DNA from 3 places in the Enterococcus innesii genome. Region 2 is predicted to be linked to each of the others. Evidence: predicted binding sites of a transcription regulator. Region 2 holds the regulator's gene; each other region holds the start of a gene.
What was found. The regulator LexA, encoded in region 2, represses DNA repair genes until DNA is damaged. The targets are predictions, from matches to a motif close to CNAACANNTGTTNG.
Positions count from the first base shown of each region.

Region 1 (6,784 bases), 200 kb from region 2:
TATTGTCTCCGTATTTTTTCACAAGATTTTCAACTAAGATTTTTTCTTTCATGCTATTTCACCTTCTTTTCTAAAACTTTTGCAAGTTTCGTTAAAGCTGTGATCACGACTAAGTAAATAATCGCGATGATCAAGTAAACATAGGTACTTTGCGTGGTCCGAGCAACGATGATTTTCCCGGTTTGCAATAATTCTACGACTCCGATAACCGAGATGATCGTTGTATCTTTCAGCGAGATAACGAATTGGTTAACGAAAGATGGAATCATGATTTTGATCGCTTGCGGTAAAATGATTTTCTGCATCGTCCGAGTGTAGGTCATCCCCAAACTTCGAGAAGCTTCCATCTGACCTTTTGGCACCGCATTGATCCCGCCACGAACGATCTCAGCGATATAAGCACTGGCATTTAAGGTCAATGTAATGACCCCGGCTGCAAAGTCCGGAATTGTGATACCAATCGCATCGGAAAGACCGAAGAAGATGAAGAAAGCCAATACCATCATTGGGATACCACGAATGATATCTACATAGATTCCAGCAAAAACCCGTAAAGCTTTGATTGGTGCGACACTAAATAGTCCAAAAATGATCCCGATCACTAATGCTAAAGCAAATGAAATCAAGGCTAGTAAAAGGGTATTCCATAATCCTTTTAATAAGACGTTATAGTTGTTGCTGATCAAACCAGTGATCGTTGATTCATCTACTCGTTTTTCTGTGGCAGAACCATCTTCAATGTATTTGTTGATGATTTGATCGTACTCCCCAGTACGTTTCATTTCTTTCAATGCTTCATTAAACATTTGGATCAATTCAGGATTTTGGCCTTTTTTCACCGCAAATCCGTACTGACCGCCAGATTCTTTTTCAATCGGTGTCATTAGTTTTTGTCCTTGGCTGATGGCATAACCAATCACTGGATAATCATCCATCATGGCATCAATTTGCCCACCGTTAACAGCCGCATATAATTGATCGGCGGCATCATAATATTTGATGGAATAGCCATATTTCTCTTCGTTGGCGATCAGGAAGTCTGCACTTTCTGTCCCAACTTTCGCACCGACGGTTTTCCCATCTAAATCTTCATAAGATTTGATGGAATCATTGCCTTCTTTTACAGCAATCTGAATACCACTTTCAAAGTAAGAATCAGAAAAGTCATAGGATTGACGACGCTCATCAGTGATTGTCATCCCAGCAATCATCCCATCTGCTTGGTTACCGTCCAACGCTTGCAAAGCTCCTGAAAAACCGATGAAATTGAATTCAATGTTGAATCCTTGCAATTCTGCAGCCCGATTCATTAAATCAACATCGATTCCCACATATTCGTTGTCTTCGTTTTGAAACTCGAATGGGGCAAAAGCGGAGTCACTGGCAATGCGGTAAACATCTTTCTTTGGTTCGACTTTCACCATTTCGCTAGTGTCTGCATCTGAATCAGACGTTGTGATGTAAGTATTGACGATTTCATCGTATTTGCCGGAAGCTTTCATATTGGCTAAACCAGCATTGAATTTTTCAAGTAGCTCTTGATTTTGGCCTTTTCTGACAGCGAATCCGTAAGAAGCACCTTTTTCAGGTTCGCCGACAAGTTTCATCGGTTCGCCATTGTTAATAGCATAGCCAAGCACTGGAAAATCATCGAAAGCGGCTGCCACAGTACCATTGCGTACAGCGCCATATAGTCCAGTAGCGTCATCATATAATTTGATGTCGTAGCCATATTGGTCTTTATTGCTTTCTAGAAAGCGGGCACTTTCGGTACCAACCTTTGCACCGACCGTTTCGCCCTCAAGATCTTCATAGCTAGTAATGCTGTCATTATCTGCAGCTACAGCCATTTGGATCCCGCTATCAAAATAAGGGTCAGAGAAATCAAAGGTTTCTTTACGTTCCTCTGTAATACTCATCCCAGCGATCATGCCATCTAGCTGATTTGATTGCACTCCTTGAATGGAGGCGTCAAAACCTAAAGGACGTAAATCGACTGCGAAACCTTGATCTTCAGCGATCGCGTTTAATAAATCTATATCGATCCCAACATATTCATTGTTTTCATTTTGAAATTCGAAAGGCGCAAATGTTAAATCTGTTCCTATCTTATACGTAGTTTCCTCCGCATTCGCTGACTTTACCGAAAAAGTAAAAAAGCTGACAATCAGCGCGATTATAGCGAAGGTCATGTGTTTTCTTTTCAAGAAAATTCCTCCTTTAGATATAACGTATCTATAAATTATATGGATTTTTTCTTCAACACACAAGTCTTTCTCTTTAAAAATGTGACAAATTCCTTCAAACCTCACATCGGATGTTAGAAAAACGAACATGTTAAGTTATGCTAAATCGCATGAAACTTTCATAGCAAATGATGGCGAAAGTATGTTCGCTATGATATACTTATTTATGGAAAAGCGACAGCGAGTTTTTCTTTTTTTGTTGTCGTTTAGAATAATCGAGGGGGAATGAAGATGATCGAAAGAACAACTTCCCATGAATTTGACTTAGTATCAAAATATCAACCAGCAGGTGATCAGCCGGAAGCGATACGTCAGTTGGTTGACGGGGTGGTCGGTGGAAAAAAAGCACAGATTTTGTTGGGAGCCACTGGTACTGGTAAGACTTATACGATTTCTAATCTAATCAAGGAAGTCAATAAACCGACATTGATCATTGCCCATAATAAAACATTGGCTGGACAATTATATGGCGAGTTCAAAGACTTTTTTCCAAATAATGCGGTCGAGTACTTTGTCAGTTACTATGATTACTATCAACCAGAAGCGTATGTTCCTTCCAGTGATACATACATTGAAAAAGACTCCAGTGTTAATGATGAAATCGACAAGCTACGGCATTCGGCAACCAGTTCTTTATTAGAAAGAAACGATGTGATCGTTGTAGCGTCCGTCTCCTGTATTTTCGGTTTAGGTTCGCCGATTGAGTATGCGAGACAAGTTGTTTCTTTACGAGTAGGGATGGAAAAGTCTCGAGACCAACTATTAAAAGAATTGATCGAGATCCAATTTGAGCGAAACGACATCGATTTTCAACGGGGACGTTTTCGCGTGCGTGGCGATGTTGTGGAGATTTTTCCAGCTTCTCGTGACGAGCGAGCATTACGCATTGAGTTTTTTGGGGATGAAATCGATCGGATCCGTGAAGTCGATGCCTTGACGGGTGAGATCATGAGTGACACCGAACATGTGTCGATCTTTCCGGCAACCCACTTTGTGACCAATGAAGACCATATGGAACATGCGATCGCCTCGATTCAAAGTGAGCTGGATGCCCGACTGGAAGTCTTGCGAGCGGAAAATAAGCTGCTAGAAGCACAGCGTTTAGAGCAGCGAACCAATTATGATATTGAAATGATGCGGGAAATGGGGTACACCTCAGGGATCGAAAACTACTCTCGCCACATGGATGGACGAAAAGAAGGGGAACCGCCCTATACGTTATTGGATTTCTTCCCAGATGATTTTCTATTAGTAATCGACGAATCACACGTAACGATGCCGCAAGTTCGTGGGATGTATAACGGTGACCGGGCGAGAAAACAAATGCTAGTGGACTACGGTTTCCGCTTGCCTTCTGCGCTGGATAACCGTCCGTTGCGTTTGGAAGAATTCGAGAAACATGTCAATCAAATCGTCTATGTTTCGGCCACGCCTGGTCCTTATGAGTACGATCAAACCGATACCGTCGTTCAACAAATCATTCGTCCAACTGGTCTGTTAGATCCGGTAATCGAAGTACGACCTATTATGGGTCAAATCGATGATCTCGTGGGAGAAATTAATGAGCGCGTTGAGCGAAACGAACGGGTCTTTGTTACGACCTTGACGAAAAAAATGTCAGAAGATTTGACGGATTACTTCAAAGAATTAGGAATCAAAGTCAAGTATTTACACAGTGATATCAAAACGTTGGAACGAACAGAAATCATTCGCGATCTACGTCTCGGTGAATTTGATGTACTAGTGGGGATCAACTTGCTACGGGAAGGTCTTGACGTACCGGAAGTTTCTCTGGTTGCGATTCTTGATGCCGATAAAGAAGGTTTCCTACGAAGCGAACGTTCATTAGTCCAAACTATTGGACGGGCAGCTCGTAACTCAGAAGGAAAAGTAATCATGTACGCCGATAAAATGACGGATTCGATGCAGCGAGCAATCGATGAAACAGCCAGACGCCGTGGTATTCAAGAAGCGTACAATAAAGAACATGGGATCGTACCGAAAACTATTATTAAAGAGATTCGCGATCTGATTGCGATCACGAAAGTGGCGGAAGAGACCGGTGAATACACTACGACATCTTATGAAGAACTAAGTCGTGAAGAAAAAGCAACCTTGTTGCTGAAATTAGAAAAAGAAATGAAAGATGCTGCAAAAGCATTGGATTTTGAAACGGCTGCTACCTTAAGAGATACTATTCTTGAGCTGAAGGCTGCTGATTAGAAGGAGAAACAATATGGCAAATGATAAAATTGTGATCCATGGGGCACGGGCCCATAATTTAAAAAATATCGATGTGACGATTCCCAGAGACCAGCTCGTTGTGGTAACTGGTCTTTCGGGTTCAGGGAAAAGCTCCTTAGCATTTGATACATTGTATGCCGAAGGACAGCGCCGATATGTCGAAAGTCTATCGGCGTATGCCCGTCAGTTTTTAGGGCAAATGGATAAACCCGACGTAGATAGCATTGATGGACTTAGTCCAGCGATTTCTATCGATCAAAAAACCACCAGCAAGAACCCGCGATCAACAGTAGGAACGGTTACTGAAATCAATGATTATCTGCGGCTTCTTTACGCCAGAATCGGTCACCCGATTTGTCCCAATGATCATATTGAGATTACTAGTCAGTCGGTTGAGCAGATGGTGGATGAAGTTTTGGCATTACCAGAACGCACCAAGATCCAATTGTTGGCACCGATCGTTTATCAAAAGAAAGGGCAGCACAAAAAAGTCTTCGAACGTATCCAAAGAGAAGGTTATGTTCGGATGCGGGTGGATGGCGAAGTCTATGATGTCTCCGAAGCGCCTGAATTGGAAAAAAATAAAAAGCATGATATTGCTATCATCATTGACCGAATCGTTGTAAAGGAAGGCATCCGTTCTCGTCTGTTTGATTCCTTTGAAGCGGCATTACGTTTAGCGGATGGCTATGCGGTAGTCGATGTGATTGGTCAAGAAGAGATGCTTTTCAGTGAGCATTATTCTTGTCCGTATTGTGGCTTTACAGTTGGGGAATTAGAACCACGGCTCTTTTCATTCAATGCGCCTTTTGGTGCTTGTCCAGACTGTGATGGTCTTGGTGTGAAGCTCGAAGTCGATGTAGACTTAGTGATTCCCGATCAAACCAAAACCTTACGTGAAGGTGCCATATTGCCATGGAACCCAATCAGTTCTCAATATTATCCGCAAATGCTAGAACAGGCTTGCCAAGAATTTAATATCGATATGGACACACCCTTTGAAGAACTGCCAGAAGAACACAAAGACATTATTTTGAATGGTTCGAATGGAGAAATTTTCCATTTCCATTATGAGAATGATTTTGGTGGGGTACGTGATGTTGAGGTCGCTTTTGAAGGGATCTTACCAAATATCAAACGCCGTTATCATGAAACCAACTCTGATTTCACTCGGGATCAAATGCGTCTGTACATGACGGAATTGACTTGTAAAACTTGTCATGGCTATCGTTTGAACCCTCAAGCGCTGTGCGTGCAAGTCAACGGGAAGCACATTGGTGAAATGAGTGAGATGGCCATCAACAATGCCTTGAACTTTGTCGAAGAATTGAAACTAACGGAACAAGAGCAAATGATCGCACGTCCCATTGTGAAAGAAGTCGATGATCGTTTAAGCTTCTTAAAAAATGTCGGATTGGACTATTTGACCTTGAGCCGTGCGTCAGGCACGCTCTCTGGTGGCGAAGCGCAACGGATTCGTTTGGCAACACAAATCGGCTCCAATTTGTCTGGAGTACTTTACATTCTTGATGAGCCATCGATCGGTCTTCACCAACGAGACAACGATCGCTTGCTCGATTCATTACGGAAAATGCGTGATCTTGGGAATACCCTGATTGTCGTTGAGCATGATGAAGACACGATGCGGGCAGCGGACTACTTGATTGATGTTGGTCCAGGTGCGGGACACGCAGGCGGTGAGATCGTGGCTGCCGGTACTCCAGATGAAGTTGCAGCCAATGCGTCTTCTTTAACAGGCCAATACTTATCTGGAAAACGACAAATCCCAACACCGGCAGAACGCCGCAAAGGCAATGGTGAAAAGATTCGTGTGACCGGTGCTTCTGAGAATAACTTGAAAAACATTTCAGTCGATTTTCCACTAGGAAAGTTCGTCGCAGTTACAGGGGTCTCTGGCTCTGGTAAATCAACATTAGTCAATGAAATTTTGAAAAAAGCGTTAGCGCAAAAAATCAATCGGAATTCGAACAAACCTGGTCGCTTTAAAACCATTACTGGTTATGAAGCTATCGAGAAATTGATCGATATCGATCAAAGCCCTATCGGTCGGACACCTCGAAGCAATCCGGCAACATATACCAGTGTCTTTGATGACATTCGTGATTTATTTGCTAAAACCAATGAGGCGAAAGTCCGTGGTTATAAAAAAGGCCGCTTTAGTTTTAATGTAAAAGGTGGACGCTGTGAAGCATGTAAAGGGGACGGAATTATCAAGATCGAGATGCACTTCTTACCTGATGTCTACGTACCTTGTGAGGTTTGTCATGGCAAAC
Region 1 covers NZ_AP025635.1:274,176-280,959, reverse strand. The annotation lists gene ENLAB_RS01345 (amino acid ABC transporter ATP-binding protein) at 1-52, opposite strand, end outside; gene ENLAB_RS01340 (amino acid ABC transporter substrate-binding protein/permease) at 54-2,207, opposite strand; gene uvrB (excinuclease ABC subunit UvrB) at 2,478-4,469, shown strand; gene uvrA (excinuclease ABC subunit UvrA) at 4,483-6,784, shown strand, end outside.
Region 1: the regulator LexA is predicted to act here: its motif matches at 2,382-2,395, upstream of uvrB (excinuclease ABC subunit UvrB).

Region 2 (6,784 bases):
TGATTTGCAATACCTTCATGATCCGTTTCTCTTTCATGATATGGATAAAGCCGTGGAACGAATCCATGAAGCCATTTTAAATGGTGAGCAGATCTTGATTTATGGCGACTATGATGCAGATGGGATTACGAGCACCACCGTATTAAAAGAAACGCTGGAGCTGCTGGGGGCTGAGGCTGAGTATTATCTGCCCAACCGTTTTACAGATGGCTATGGTCCCAATATAACTGTCTATCAAGAAAAAATTGCCGCAGGGACACAATTGATCATCACTGTTGACAACGGAGTGTCTGGACATGAGGCGATTGCTTATGCTCAAGGACAAGGCGTCGATGTGATCGTGACGGATCACCACGAACTTCCTGTAGAACTCCCAGAAGCCTTTGCTATCGTTCATCCTCGTCATCCTGAAGGAAATTATCCGTTTGGTGATTTGGCAGGAGTCGGTGTCGCATTTAAAGTGGCGTGCGCCTTATTAGAAGAAGTGCCCGTCGAACTGCTTGATCTTGTTGCAATTGGGACGATTGCTGATATGGTTTCTTTGACAGATGAGAATCGACTACTAGTCAGCAATGGCCTGAAAATGATCCAACAAACTGATCGGCTTGGTTTGAATGAGTTGCTGAAGATCAGTGGATTGAAAAAACGAACAGTCAATGAAACCGACATTGGTTTCGCTATTGGCCCGCGCCTTAATGCGATCGGCCGCTTGGAAGACCCAAATCCTGCTGTTCGTTTGTTAACCACATTTGATGAAGAAGAAGCAGTAACCTTAGCCAAGACATTAGATACGATCAATCAGCAGCGAAAAACTTTCGTTGAAGAAATCATGAAAGAAGCGCAAGAAAAAATCGACCCTGCCAATCATGTTCATCTAGTCGTAGGTGATGACTGGCACGAAGGGGTTTTAGGAATCGTAGCCGGACGAATCATGCAAAGTACCGGACAACCTGTGATCGTTTTGACCAAAAAAGAAAATGGCTTAGCAAAAGGATCAGGAAGAAGTATTGCTGCGTTGAATCTGTTTGAAATGTTGACCACGATGAAAGACATGTTTACTAGTTTTGGCGGCCATCATGCAGCAGTTGGCTTAAGTATCCCCATCGATCATTTAGATATGCTACAAGCCCAAATGAATCGCTATGTGGAAGAAAATGGAATTGATCTTAGCCAAGGGATCCCCTTGACAATTGATGAAGAACTGCCATTGACAGAAGTATCGATCAATTTTATTGAATCTTTAAACGTTTTAGCGCCTTTTGGCACGGATAATCCGTTACCGAAATTTCTGTTTTCCAATCTGTCGACTCAAAATGCTCGCCAGATTGGTACTGAAAACCAACACTTGAAGTTAGTGATGACAGATGAGTCCAATACACAGCTAGATGTGATTGGGTTTGGTTTTGGAAAAGACTTAGTAGAGTTTGAAAATGATCGACTTTCGATCGTCGGTCAGCTTTCAATCAATGAATGGAATGGCAACAAAAAACCGCAGTTGATGTTGGATGATTTTGCTGTGGAAGGTCTGCAGTTGTTTGATTATCGTTCGAAAAGGAGTCGGCAAGGTGTCTCTCTGGGAAATCAAACAGTAGGGGTCGTTTTCAATAAGAAAATTCCTCGAGAGCTACAAGGGTTTTGTGGACAAACGATCTTATTCGACTCAGTGGCTAACTTGAGAGACACGTTTCATGAAGCTCAATTTCAAGAAATCGCCTTTTTAGATTGTCCTACTGATCCTGCAGTGATCAAAGAAATCATCCAAACGCTTCATGCTTCAAGAATTGCGTTTGTGTTTTACTCGACCGAAGATGCTTATTTAGATGGGGTAGGCACCAGAGAGCAATATGGTCGGCTTTTTCAATTGATCAAGCAACAACCTCGTTTGGATATTCGCTACAAATTAAGGATGGTTGCTGACTATCTAAAAATTCCAGAAAAATTACTTATTTTCATGATTCAGGTGTTTTCTGAGCTGGAATTTGTTACAATACAAGATGGTGTTTTGAATAAAACGGCTGATCCTGTTTCTCGTCCGCTGACAGAGAGTCATTTGTATCAGCAACGACAAAAAATGATCAAAACAGAAGAATTTTTATTAATGAGTGATTTATCAACCCTGCGTCAGTGGTTGACAGTCTAGGAGGAAAAAAAATGGATTTAAAAGAGTATATTGCTAGTATTCCGGATTATCCCCAAGAGGGAATTATTTTTCGGGACATCTCGCCGTTAATGGCTGATGGAGAAGCGTATCGTTATGCGACACAGCAGATCGTTGAGTATGCACAAGAAAAAGGCATCGATATGGTGGTAGGACCAGAAGCCCGCGGATTTATCGTTGGTTGTCCAGTTGCGTACCAGTTAGGTGTCGGCTTTGCTCCAGTACGTAAAAAAGGCAAATTGCCACGAGAAACCATTGAAGCAGAGTATGAAAAAGAGTATGGTGTGGATGTTTTGACGTTGCATGCCGATGCTATCAAACCAGGACAACGTGTCTTGATCTGTGACGATCTACTAGCAACTGGCGGAACGATCAAAGCAACAATTGAACTCGTAGAAAAATTAGGCGGTATCGTTGTTGGCTGCGCCTTTTTGATCGAACTAATGGATTTACATGGAAGAGATAAAATCCAAGGTGTCGAAATTAAGACGTTAATGGAATACTAAAAAAGCAGAAACAAAAAAGGACTCGCTGGAGTCTTTTTTTGTTTCTGCTGCCTTATGGGCGTATGCGTATGTAGGGGAAGGATCATGGTTCATACCGATAAAAATCATGATCGTGATAATAATGGCGGTTACGTTTGCGCTCTGCTTGGCGGAATTTCTTTTCATCCCATAGCATGAACCAAAGCATCATTAGAGGACAAAAAATCAGAACAGCACTTAGAACGCCAAAATAGCCAATAACGATACCCATCAATAATACCCACAACATAAAACCAAATCGACGAACTGCTTTCATCTCATTCACTCCTTAAATAATACGAACTTATGTTTGTATACCTATTATACGAATGTTTGTTCGGTTTGTAAAGAGGAAAGAAAAAAATCTTCGCAAGTACGAAGATTTCCTAGGTAGGCCGATTAGAATCAAAGCAGATGGCGATACAAACCAACAACTAATCCTAAAATCGTTACGTCAGGCAAAATGATGGGCTCTAAATAATCATTTTCTGGCTGTAATCGAATGTAATTCTTTTCTTTATAGAATCGTTTGCAAGTAGCTTCATCTTCATCTGTCATAGCGATCACGATATCACCATTTTGCGCACTTTGTTGTTTGCGAACGATCACTTGATCGCCGTCAAGGATGCCAGCATTAATCATACTTTCTCCTCGGATCGTCAACATAAACAAACTGCCGGTACTATTTGCTAAATCTGGCGGAATCGGAAAGAAATCGGATGCATCTTCCACTGCTAAAATCGGTTCTCCCGCAGTTACGACACCAAGCATCGGAATGGATGCTGGTTGAACATCGATTTTTTCAAGACCGGAAGCAGTTAATTCAATGGCTCTGGGTTTTGTAGGATCTCGTAAGATCAACCCTTTTTTTTCAAGTCGGGACAAATGGCCATGAACAGTTGAGGTAGAAGATAACTGAACGGCTTCGCCAATTTCGCGAACAGTCGGCGGATAGCCTTTTTCAGTGACACGGGTATGAATGAACTTAAGAATTTCGATTTGTCGATTTTCTGTTCGTTTTGCCAAAACTGACACCTTCTTTCATTTGATAACATTAGTGTACCATAGGTATATCGAATATTCAAACAAATGTTCGCTTTTTGCGCTATTGTTTTTATTCGCTAGTTTGTAGTAAAATCAAGAGGGAAAAGGAGGAACGAATATGCTATCTCAAGAAAAATTAGCTCGAATCAATGAACTTGCCAACAAGAAAAAAACAGAAGGATTGACCGAGGCAGAAACGAACGAACAAAAAGTTCTACGTGAAGAGTATTTAACCGCCTTTCGTGGAGGAATGCGTCACCATATCGAAGGAATGAAAATCGTTGATCCTGAAGGTTCTGATGTGACACCAGAAAAATTGAAAGAGATTCAGAAGAAAAAAGGTCTCCACGGCAGATAATTGTGAATTCCTTTTCATTGCTATTGAAATAAGTATCTGAATCACGTATAATAAGAGATGTAATAAAGGTAAAAAAAACCTAAATTAGGAGGAACTACCATTGTTTGATAAAATCGATCAATTAGGAGTGAACACCCTTCGTACATTAAGTATCGAAGCCGTACAAAAAGCCAATTCAGGACATCCAGGATTACCGATGGGGGCAGCACCCATGGCCTATGCCTTGTGGACGAAACACTTGAAAGTCAATCCAACGACTTCTCGCAACTGGGTGGATCGTGACCGCTTTGTTTTGTCTGCTGGACATGGTTCGGCGCTATTGTACAGCTTGTTGCACGTGTCTGGTTACGATGTGACCATTGAGGATCTAAAAAACTTCCGTCAATGGGATAGCCGCACGCCAGGACATCCAGAAGTCGATCACACAGACGGCGTGGAAGCAACCACTGGACCTTTAGGACAAGGGATCGCTATGGCAGTCGGTATGGCGATGGCCGAAGCCCACTTGGCTGCAACCTACAATCGCGACAAGTATCAAGTCATTGATCACTATACTTACGCTTTATGTGGCGATGGGGACTTGATGGAAGGTGTTTCGCAAGAAGCTGCATCCATGGCGGGTCACATGAAATTAGACAAACTGATCGTCTTGTACGATTCAAATGACATCTCCCTAGATGGTCCGACCTCAAAAGCCTTTACAGAAAATGTCGGTGCGCGTTTTGAAGCGTATGGCTGGCAACACATTCTCGTTGAAGACGGCAATGATTTAGAAGCGATCTCGAAAGCGATCGACGAAGCAAAAGCTGAAAGCGACAAACCAACCTTGATCGAAATCAAGACTGTGATCGGATACGGTGCGCCAAATCAAGGCACCTCTGCCGTCCATGGTGCGCCGATCGGTGCCGAAGGCATTTCAGCAGCCAAAGCGATTTATGGCTGGGAATACCCAGAATTTACTGTACCTGACGAAGTTGCTGCGCGCTTCAAAGAAACCATGATCGATGAAGGGCAAAAAGCTGAAGCAGCTTGGAACGAAACCTTCCGTGCCTATGAAGCAGCCTATCCAGAACTTGCGGCGCAATTCAAAAAAGCCTTTGCAGGTGAATTGCCAGCAGATTGGGATGCAGCATTACCAAGCTACGAAGTTGGCAGCTCACAAGCTAGCCGGGTATCCAGCAAAGAGATGATCCAAGCGTTGTCCAAAGCCGTACCTAGCTTATGGGGCGGATCGGCTGACCTTTCTGGTTCCAACAACACGATGGTAGCAGCAGAAAAAGACTTTGAACCTGGCCAATACGAGGGCCGCAACATTTGGTTTGGTGTCCGAGAATTTGCGATGGCGGCAGCGATGAACGGGATCCAATTGCATGGCGGTACGCGAATCTATGGTGGAACCTTCTTCGTCTTCGTTGATTACTTGCGTCCAGCGGTGCGCTTGTCTGCGATCCAGCATGCGCCTGTGATCTATGTCTTGACGCATGACTCCGTGGCGGTTGGAGAAGATGGACCGACCCACGAGCCGATCGAACAATTAGCTAGCGTCCGTTGCATGCCAAATGTCCAAGTGATTCGTCCAGCAGACGGCAATGAAACCCGTGCTGCTTGGAAACTGGCCATGACAACAACCGATAAGCCAACGGTCTTAGTCTTAAGTCGACAAAACCTACCAGTGATCGAAGGCACGCAAACTGGTGCGGATGAAAATGTCGCAAAAGGTGGCTATGTGATTTCAAAACAAGCCGGTGAAACACCAGCGGGTATTTTGATCGCCACAGGTTCAGAAGTGAATCTTGCGGTCCAAGCACAAGCTAAATTGGCAGAAGAAGGCATCGATGTATCGGTGGTCTCCTTACCAAGCTTTGATCTGTTTGAAGCCCAAAGCTCAGAATACAAAGAAAGTGTCTTGCCAAAAGCAGTGAAGAAACGGGTAGCGATCGAAGCGGCTTCCCCATTTGGTTGGGAACGTTACACTGGCTGCCATGGAAAAGTGATCGCGATCGATCATTTCGGTGCATCAGCACCTGGTGACAAGGTATTAGCAGAATTCGGCTTCAGTGTTGAGAATGTCGTGAATACCTTCAAATCGATCAACTAATTGGTCGATACAAAGAAAAAGCTGCACGTTCGAGAATCTTTTCGATTTTCGAACGTGTTTTTTTTCGAGTTATTATCACTCTGAAAGTGCCAGAGTGATGGATGTAGATTAGCAGTGGCTAAGATTTTGAAAAAAAGGTTTCATAGCAAGATACAAAGTTTTTGAATACGAAGAGGAAAGCAACAGGATAAAAGCAAATAGTTTTTTAAAAAACTCGGCGATGGATCGGAAAATGAGGAGGGGGACTGAAAAGTTTTTTTAAAGTTTTTTTAGCGATCGAAAAGGAGACATTGTTTGCATAGCTGAAAGTTTTTCCGTATAATAGTTTTATTGATTTATTTGAAAAAACGTACACTTAGTGGAGGGTAAAATGAAAAGCTATCAAACTAGAAGCGAAAGACATCATCAACCAAAGAAGTCGAGTAAAAAACCTAGCAAGAAGGCGGTCGTTTCACTAATGAGCGCCGGAATGATGTTAGCTCCAACGGCGATCTCTTTCGTTCCTCAACAAGTACAAGCTGCTGAGAACCAATATGCGACGCAAGACATCTCAGGTTTCATCGAGCAAATTGGCTGGTCAGCACAAGATGTTGCTGCCAACA
Region 2 covers NZ_AP025635.1:78,761-85,544, forward strand. The annotation lists gene recJ (single-stranded-DNA-specific exonuclease RecJ) at 1-2,140, shown strand, start outside; gene ENLAB_RS00390 (adenine phosphoribosyltransferase) at 2,152-2,664, shown strand; gene ENLAB_RS00395 (hypothetical protein) at 2,747-2,959, opposite strand; gene lexA (transcriptional repressor LexA) at 3,088-3,708, opposite strand; gene ENLAB_RS00405 (DUF896 family protein) at 3,845-4,084, shown strand; gene tkt (transketolase) at 4,185-6,182, shown strand; gene ENLAB_RS00415 (glucosaminidase domain-containing protein) at 6,553-6,784, shown strand, end outside.

Region 3 (6,784 bases), 540 kb from region 2:
CCTGCTACTGATGGACAGCAGTTCCATGGTGGAAGGTGACAAATATGAACAATACAGCAAGATCGCGCCAACTTATGTGGTCACAAATGGCGAAGACGTGACCTGGCGTGAACGCTTGACAGATATCGCAAAGGTCTTACACAAAGAAGAGCAAGCTGCCCAAGTAGAAGCCGATTATGATGATTTAGTCGCTGCTACCAAAGAAGCTTATGCTGATCAAATCAAAGGCAAGTCGATCGCTGTTTTATGGGTGGTCAATAATTCCGTCTTCATGGTTTCAGAAACAAAATCAAGTGGTCAGCTACTTTATCATGAACTCGGTTTTGAAGTTCCCACACTAGTTTCAGAAATCAGTGAAAGTGCCACTGCCGATTGGTCTGCGGTTTCTCTTGAAAAGCTGGCAGAATTGGATGCCGATTACTTGATTTTAGTGAATAGTGATAAAGGCGCTGATTTTTTCAGTGAACAAGTCTGGCAAAATCTCGATGCAGTCAAAAACAATCATTTATGGGAATTCGGCCCTGAATCAAGCTGGCTCTACAACGGTCCGATCGCCTATACCAAAATGATCGAAGATATCCAAGGCAAATTGAAGTGATACGTTCCCTGAAATTCGTCAAGTAAAACTACTTAACAAATTTCAGGAAAAAGCTAGCATTCCCTCACGAAACATGCTATTATATTTTAGTCTGAGAGATTTCTTAGAGGATTCTTGTATCGTTAGGGGGGAAAATCATGCGCGTAAACATCACATTAGAGTGCACTTCTTGTAAAGAACGCAACTACTTATCAAACAAAAACAAACGTAACAATCCTGATCGTTTGGAAAAGAAAAAATATTGCCCACGTGAAAGAAAAGTTACTTTACACCGCGAAACAAAATAATACTATTTAAGAAGTTCGCAAACGCTGATAACCAAGGCGTTTGCGAACTTCTTTTTTTCAGACATTTTGCAATGATAGCTGCTGCATTTTTATTTCCCTCTTTACACAACCACTCCCCTATTTTCACTTATTTGCTTTGAACTTTTGAACCAACTTTTTCTTTGAAGCGACGTATAAATAAATTTTAATGTATAATGAAAAAAAGAAACTAATGTTCAACAAAGGCGGCACATAGAACGTGAACCAGCTTTTTCTTCTAGCTGTCCTTTCAATATACTTTGAGTACCAGCCGCCCCTTTCATGCTATACTGCCTATAGGAGGTGAACCCATGCTTGGCAATTTTACGTATCTACCTAGTAACTATCGTCTGTTTTATGGCGCTTTTCTTTTTGCTCTTATTGGAAATATGCTTTTCATTTTCATCAAACACCCTGCTTGGACCTTTAGCCTACCGACGGTGATTGTCCTCTTCTTAATAAATGTCTTCTTTTGGACAAAATACAAGAAGAAACTTATTCCTTGCGCAACAGATGCACTGTTTTATGTTCTGCTCTTCCTCTTGGTATTTCACAATCACTAACATAATGCTTCTTTTGATACTAATTGTTTCTCTTTCCCCTATTTCGTCATAACAAAGGAGTGTTGATGCGATGGAGATTTCCCATATCACGTTGATCGTACAGAATTTAGCAAAGACGACAACGATGCTGGAAACATTGTTTGAAGCAGAGGAAATTTATGATAGCCGAGACCAGTCTCATTCTTACTTCCCAGAAAAATTCTTTTTGATCGATGGCTTATGGCTTGCTGTTATGGAGGATGCCTCCCAGAAGCTGCCGAAAACGTATAACCATATTGCCTTTAAAATCGATCCAACTCAAATCGATTCCTTGATTACGCGCATCCGAGGACTAGGATTGAAGATTGAAAAAGATCGTGCTCGTATTAAAGGCGAAGGTGCTTCTATTTATTTTTACGACGATGACAACCATTTGTTTGAACTGCATACTGGTACGTTGGCTGAACGATTGCACCATTACCGTCTGACAGAAACTAAGTAATCTTCATTGCTCGCAACTGCATGGACTGTTATGTAAAGAATTCCCACATGAAAGGAAGAAAAAAATGAAACTAGATATGGTCGGTATTATCACAAAGAACATGGAACAGGCACTGGCTTTTTATCAAGTACTTGGCTTCACGCCATTAGGTCAGCACTCAGAAGATTATATGGAATTAGCAAATGATGGTGTTCGCATCTCCTTGAATAGCCGCAAAATGGTTGCCGGGATCTACGGACATCCACCAATGACTGTGGGTGATACGATTGAATTAGCCTTTTTATGTGATTCCCCTGAAGAAGTTGATGCCCTTCATGCAAAAGTCGTAGCTGCCGGGTATCAGTCTTTCAAAGAACCCTGGTCTGCCTTTTGGGGGCAACGCTATGCCATCGTCAAAGATATAGACGGCAATCTCTTAAGTTTGTTTGCAACGCTACCTGCCGAAAATTGATCCATAAAGCGACAGTCGATCCAATGGATCGGCTGTTTTTTTAATCATTCCGGCGGGTAAAAAGACAAAATCCCGTTTTAATGTCCAATCGAATTCTGACAATCTGAATCGAATGTATTTCTTATAAACCAACGTTTTCCCTCAGTTAGAAACGAAAATAATATCTCTATAAAAAAACAAATCCACTCATCCGCTCCTGTTCGCTTGACAAAAAAGAACAAACGTTCGTATAATTTCGTTAAGGAGTGATAAAAATGGGTGGTTTTAATTATGCGCTCGAGCCAAAACGCGATATCTTATTTATCGATGTCAAAAGTTTTTATGCTTCTGTCGAATGCATCTCGCGCGGATTAGACCCTATCCAAGCGATGCTGGTCGTCATGTCTCATTCTGACAATACTGGAAACGGCTTAATCTTAGCGGCTTCCCCCAAGGCAAAATCGGCATTAGGAATCTCAAACGTGACTCGCAATGACAATCTGCCGACGCATCCGGATTTATACAAAGCATCGCCACGTATGAGTTTTTATATCAAAGAAAATACCAAAGTCAATAATGTCTTTCGCAAATATGTCGGACAAGACGACTTGCTGATCTATTCAATTGACGAAACGATGATGGATCTGACCCGTACACTGGATCTTTTCATTCCCGATAAAACCATTTCTCGCGAAGAAAAGCGATGGCTGATTGCCCAGCAAATTCAAAAAGACATTTACGAAACAACGAAATTGTATGTCACCATCGGTATTGGCGACAACCCTTTGTTAGCAAAATTGGCTTTGGATAACGAATCCAAACACAACCGTTCCTTGATTGCCGAATGGACCTACGAAGATGTACCGACAAAAGTTTGGCAAATCGCCCCTATGACGGAGTTTTGGGGAATCGGTCGACGCACAGAAAAACGACTTCACTTGATGGGGATTGAAACGATCGAACAATTGGCTCATGCCAGTCCTGATCTTTTGCGCAGCCGCATGGGGATCATTGGTGAGCAGCTCTACCATCACGCTCACGGCATTGATCGCACGATTTTAGCTGAACCGACACCGCAGGTCATGGAAAAAAGTTATGGCAACAGTCAGGTCCTACATCGCAATTATTACTTGCAAGAAGAAATTGAGATCGTCATCAAGGAAATGGCGGAGCAAGTTGCCGCCCGAATTCGCCGCCATCATTGTCAGACCGCTTGTATCAATGTTTACATCGGCGTAGCCTTTGGGGAAACTGCCTCTGGTTTTTCCCGACAAATGAAGATCCCGCCAACTGACAATACCCGCAAACTTGTGGCTCATTGCCTGTTTCTCTTTCGAAAATTTTATACGGGGCAAGTCGTTCGCCACATCGGTATTACCTATTCAAAATTGGTTTATACAGAAAATGTCCAGCTGGATCTTTTTGAGCAGGCAGAAACGCAGTTGCGCCAACGTAAATTAGATTTGATCATCGATAAGATTCGTGAAAAATACGGCTTCACTTCGATCGTTCACGCCACAAGCCGGATGGAAGGCGCTCGTGCCATTGCCCGTAGCAAATTAGTTGGTGGTCATGCTGGTGGTCTAGATGGGATCGCCAACATAGGACCTGTCCATCAGCAAACGGAGAAAGAATCGATAGCTAATGGTTCGCAAACGACAGTTACATAAATTTGTTTCTTTCCTTTGTGCTCACAATTCTTAAGATAACATTAACAAATGGTCTATTTTTTAAAGATTTATGTAATTTCGATTCATTCATCTCCCCCTTTGTTCCTTTCTAAGGTACTTTAATAGCAAGGAGTGTGAGCAGATGAAAATTGACAAAATCGAATACAAACGAGTCATCAATGGTGCAGGACACCTTGAGTACGATTTGCTGCAATATGTAGAAAAGAATCGGGCGACTGCTGCACAAAACCTGAAACAGTCTGAGATCGATTACCTTCTGGAAAAAGACATTCAGCATCGGATCATTCAACATGCTCGTAAAAGTTTTTTTGGCGATACGATCGTTTTAAAAGATGAATATGCCGAAGATTATCTTTTATTAAAAAAGTATACGGATATGTTCCAAGAATCATTCTAAAAAAACGCAGAACCAGCTGGTTCTGCGTTTTTCTTATTCTTCGAAATGTTCTTGATAAACGTCATCAACCGTTTGATTTGGGTCGATCACGATATACAGACTCTTCGTTTTTTCACTGATTTTTGTTGATTGGTATACATTATCCAATCCTTCCGTATCTTTGTCCTTGTATGGGAAATACACAAGATCCGGTGTACCGTTACGGTAAAGAATTTCCATCCGTTCAATATCTTCATATTTCAACGCACGAGCAAACATCCCTAATTCAAGTCCGCCTAAGTTGATGTCATGTGTTGCCACATGATCGCCTTCTTGGAAGATTTCAATTTTGAACCCAGCACATGGATGAATCTCAACAAATTCACTTCCGTGGATACGGCCAAAACTGGTCGTGATTTGTTTGATCCACAAGTCACCGATGTAACGGCGCTCGATCGTCCATGTTTCTCCATTACGGAAATAAAATTTTAAAGCTTTCATTTCTCTAGCCATGACAAAACGCTCCTTTTTATTAATAATACATTTTAATTCTAACACATAGTCGCTACTGGGACACAAATTAACTTTGGTTTTCGTTGACTTTTTTCATAAACCGAGAGATTTCCACCGCCGCTCGTTGATGAGTCCCTTTGGCAATGAGTTGTTGAGACCCATCGGTCACCTGATAATCAAACTGGAATCCTTGTTCTTTTTCCCATTGGACAAAAACAGTGATTGTTGCTCCGACCGGGGAAGGTTTTAAATGATCGATCGAAAACTTTGTACCCACGGTAGTAAACCCTTTATCTAAAGTAGGCTCAAGTGCTTCCCAACAGGTGTTTTCCACCATTGCTACCAGTCGAGGGGTTGCTAAAACTGCCAAGCCCCCAGAACCCATAACAGCCGCAGTGTCTTGAAGGTCAACGAGAAAGTCTTTTTTACTTTCCATTCTTCAGTTATCCCTCCTTCGCTAAATATGCTTGGGCAAATGCCAATAGTGCTTCTTTCTCATTAGGAACTTTCCGTGTGATGACTGCAGCTTCGGCAGCAGCCAAGACTTCTTTGAGCCACGGACCAGAAGAACGATCAACTGTCTGCAGCAAATCGCGTCCATTGATCGCCAGCTCCTTCAAAGAATGGATCGGTAGTTGCTGATACCGCTGACTGATTTTTGCTGGATCATTGGGCAGCTTGTCATAACGCAATAATCCCTCGGCTAAATAGGTCGCTTCGAGACCGAACTGATACAACAGCAGATCGTTCCATTCGCCGTTTCGACGCATTAGCAGTGCTTGATAAGCCGTGTGTACTTGGCGGATGCAGTCATTGGAACATTTCCAAGCTTTTAAAAAGCTGCGGACTGCCTCTGGCGCTAAACCGATTTGGTCAATGAGCAAAACCCAAGCAGCCGTTTCGGTTTCTAAAGGAATCGCGGGCAAGTCTGCCATCCGCAACAACGCTTCGCCATATTCCCGTAAGCCTGGGCAGTAGATATAGCATTCGGTTTCTACGAAAGCCTGTAATGCTTGATTACGATGATTGCCTAACAGTAATTTGACGAATTCAATCATGATCCGTTCAACAGAGATTTTTCCTAACAAGGCATGATTCGTATGGATAGCAGCCAACGTTTCTTTTTCCAAAACAAAGCCTAATTGGCTGACAAAACGTAGCCCCCGCATCATTCGCAGCGCATCCTCATGAAACCGTTCCTGTGGGTGACCCACTGCTCGTAAAATTTGATTTTCGATATCTGCAAGTCCATCGAAAAGATCAATGATGACCCCATCTTCTTGAAGTGCCAATGCATTGATGGTAAAATCCCGCCGCTTTAGATCTTCTTTCAAGGAACGGACAAAATCGACTTTGTCAGGTCTACGATAATCTTGATAGGCGGCTTCGGTTCGAAACGTGGTGATCTCATATTGTGCATGCTCCCACAAGACCAGCACCGTCCCATGCTCGATACCAATGTCAATGGTTCGAGGAAAAAGCGCCTTGATCTCGGCTGGAAATGCACTGGTAGCAATATCGACATCATGGATCGGCTGGCCTAAGATCGTATCCCGCACGCTGCCGCCAACGAAGTAGGCTTCATAGCCTGCGGCTTCGATTTTTTTTAGGAGTGGTGCAGCTTCTGCAAATTCTTTTGGTAGTTTAGTCAGCTTCATGTACTTTCCCATCTTTTCTTTCAAAACGATACGCATCCCGCTGATTGAATTTTGCCATATTTTCCTCAAACACTTCAGTCAGGTCGATGTCTAGTGAATTAGCCATGATCATCGTCACAAAGAGTACATCACCGAGTTCTTCTGCCACGGTCTTTTCAACTTCATCGCT
Region 3 covers NZ_AP025635.1:3,049,939-3,056,722, reverse strand. The annotation lists gene ENLAB_RS14310 (ABC transporter substrate-binding protein) at 1-598, shown strand, start outside; gene rpmG (50S ribosomal protein L33) at 736-885, shown strand; gene ENLAB_RS14300 (hypothetical protein) at 1,215-1,466, shown strand; gene fosX (FosX/FosE/FosI family fosfomycin resistance hydrolase) at 1,537-1,947, shown strand; gene ENLAB_RS14290 (VOC family protein) at 2,012-2,398, shown strand; gene ENLAB_RS14285 (Y-family DNA polymerase) at 2,653-4,047, shown strand; gene ENLAB_RS14280 (hypothetical protein) at 4,190-4,465, shown strand; gene ENLAB_RS14275 (hypothetical protein) at 4,499-4,957, opposite strand; gene ENLAB_RS14270 (thioesterase family protein) at 5,025-5,393, opposite strand; gene ENLAB_RS14265 (CCA tRNA nucleotidyltransferase) at 5,401-6,615, opposite strand; gene ENLAB_RS14260 (nucleotide pyrophosphohydrolase) at 6,602-6,784, opposite strand, start outside.
Region 3: the regulator LexA is predicted to act here: its motif matches at 2,613-2,626, upstream of ENLAB_RS14285 (Y-family DNA polymerase).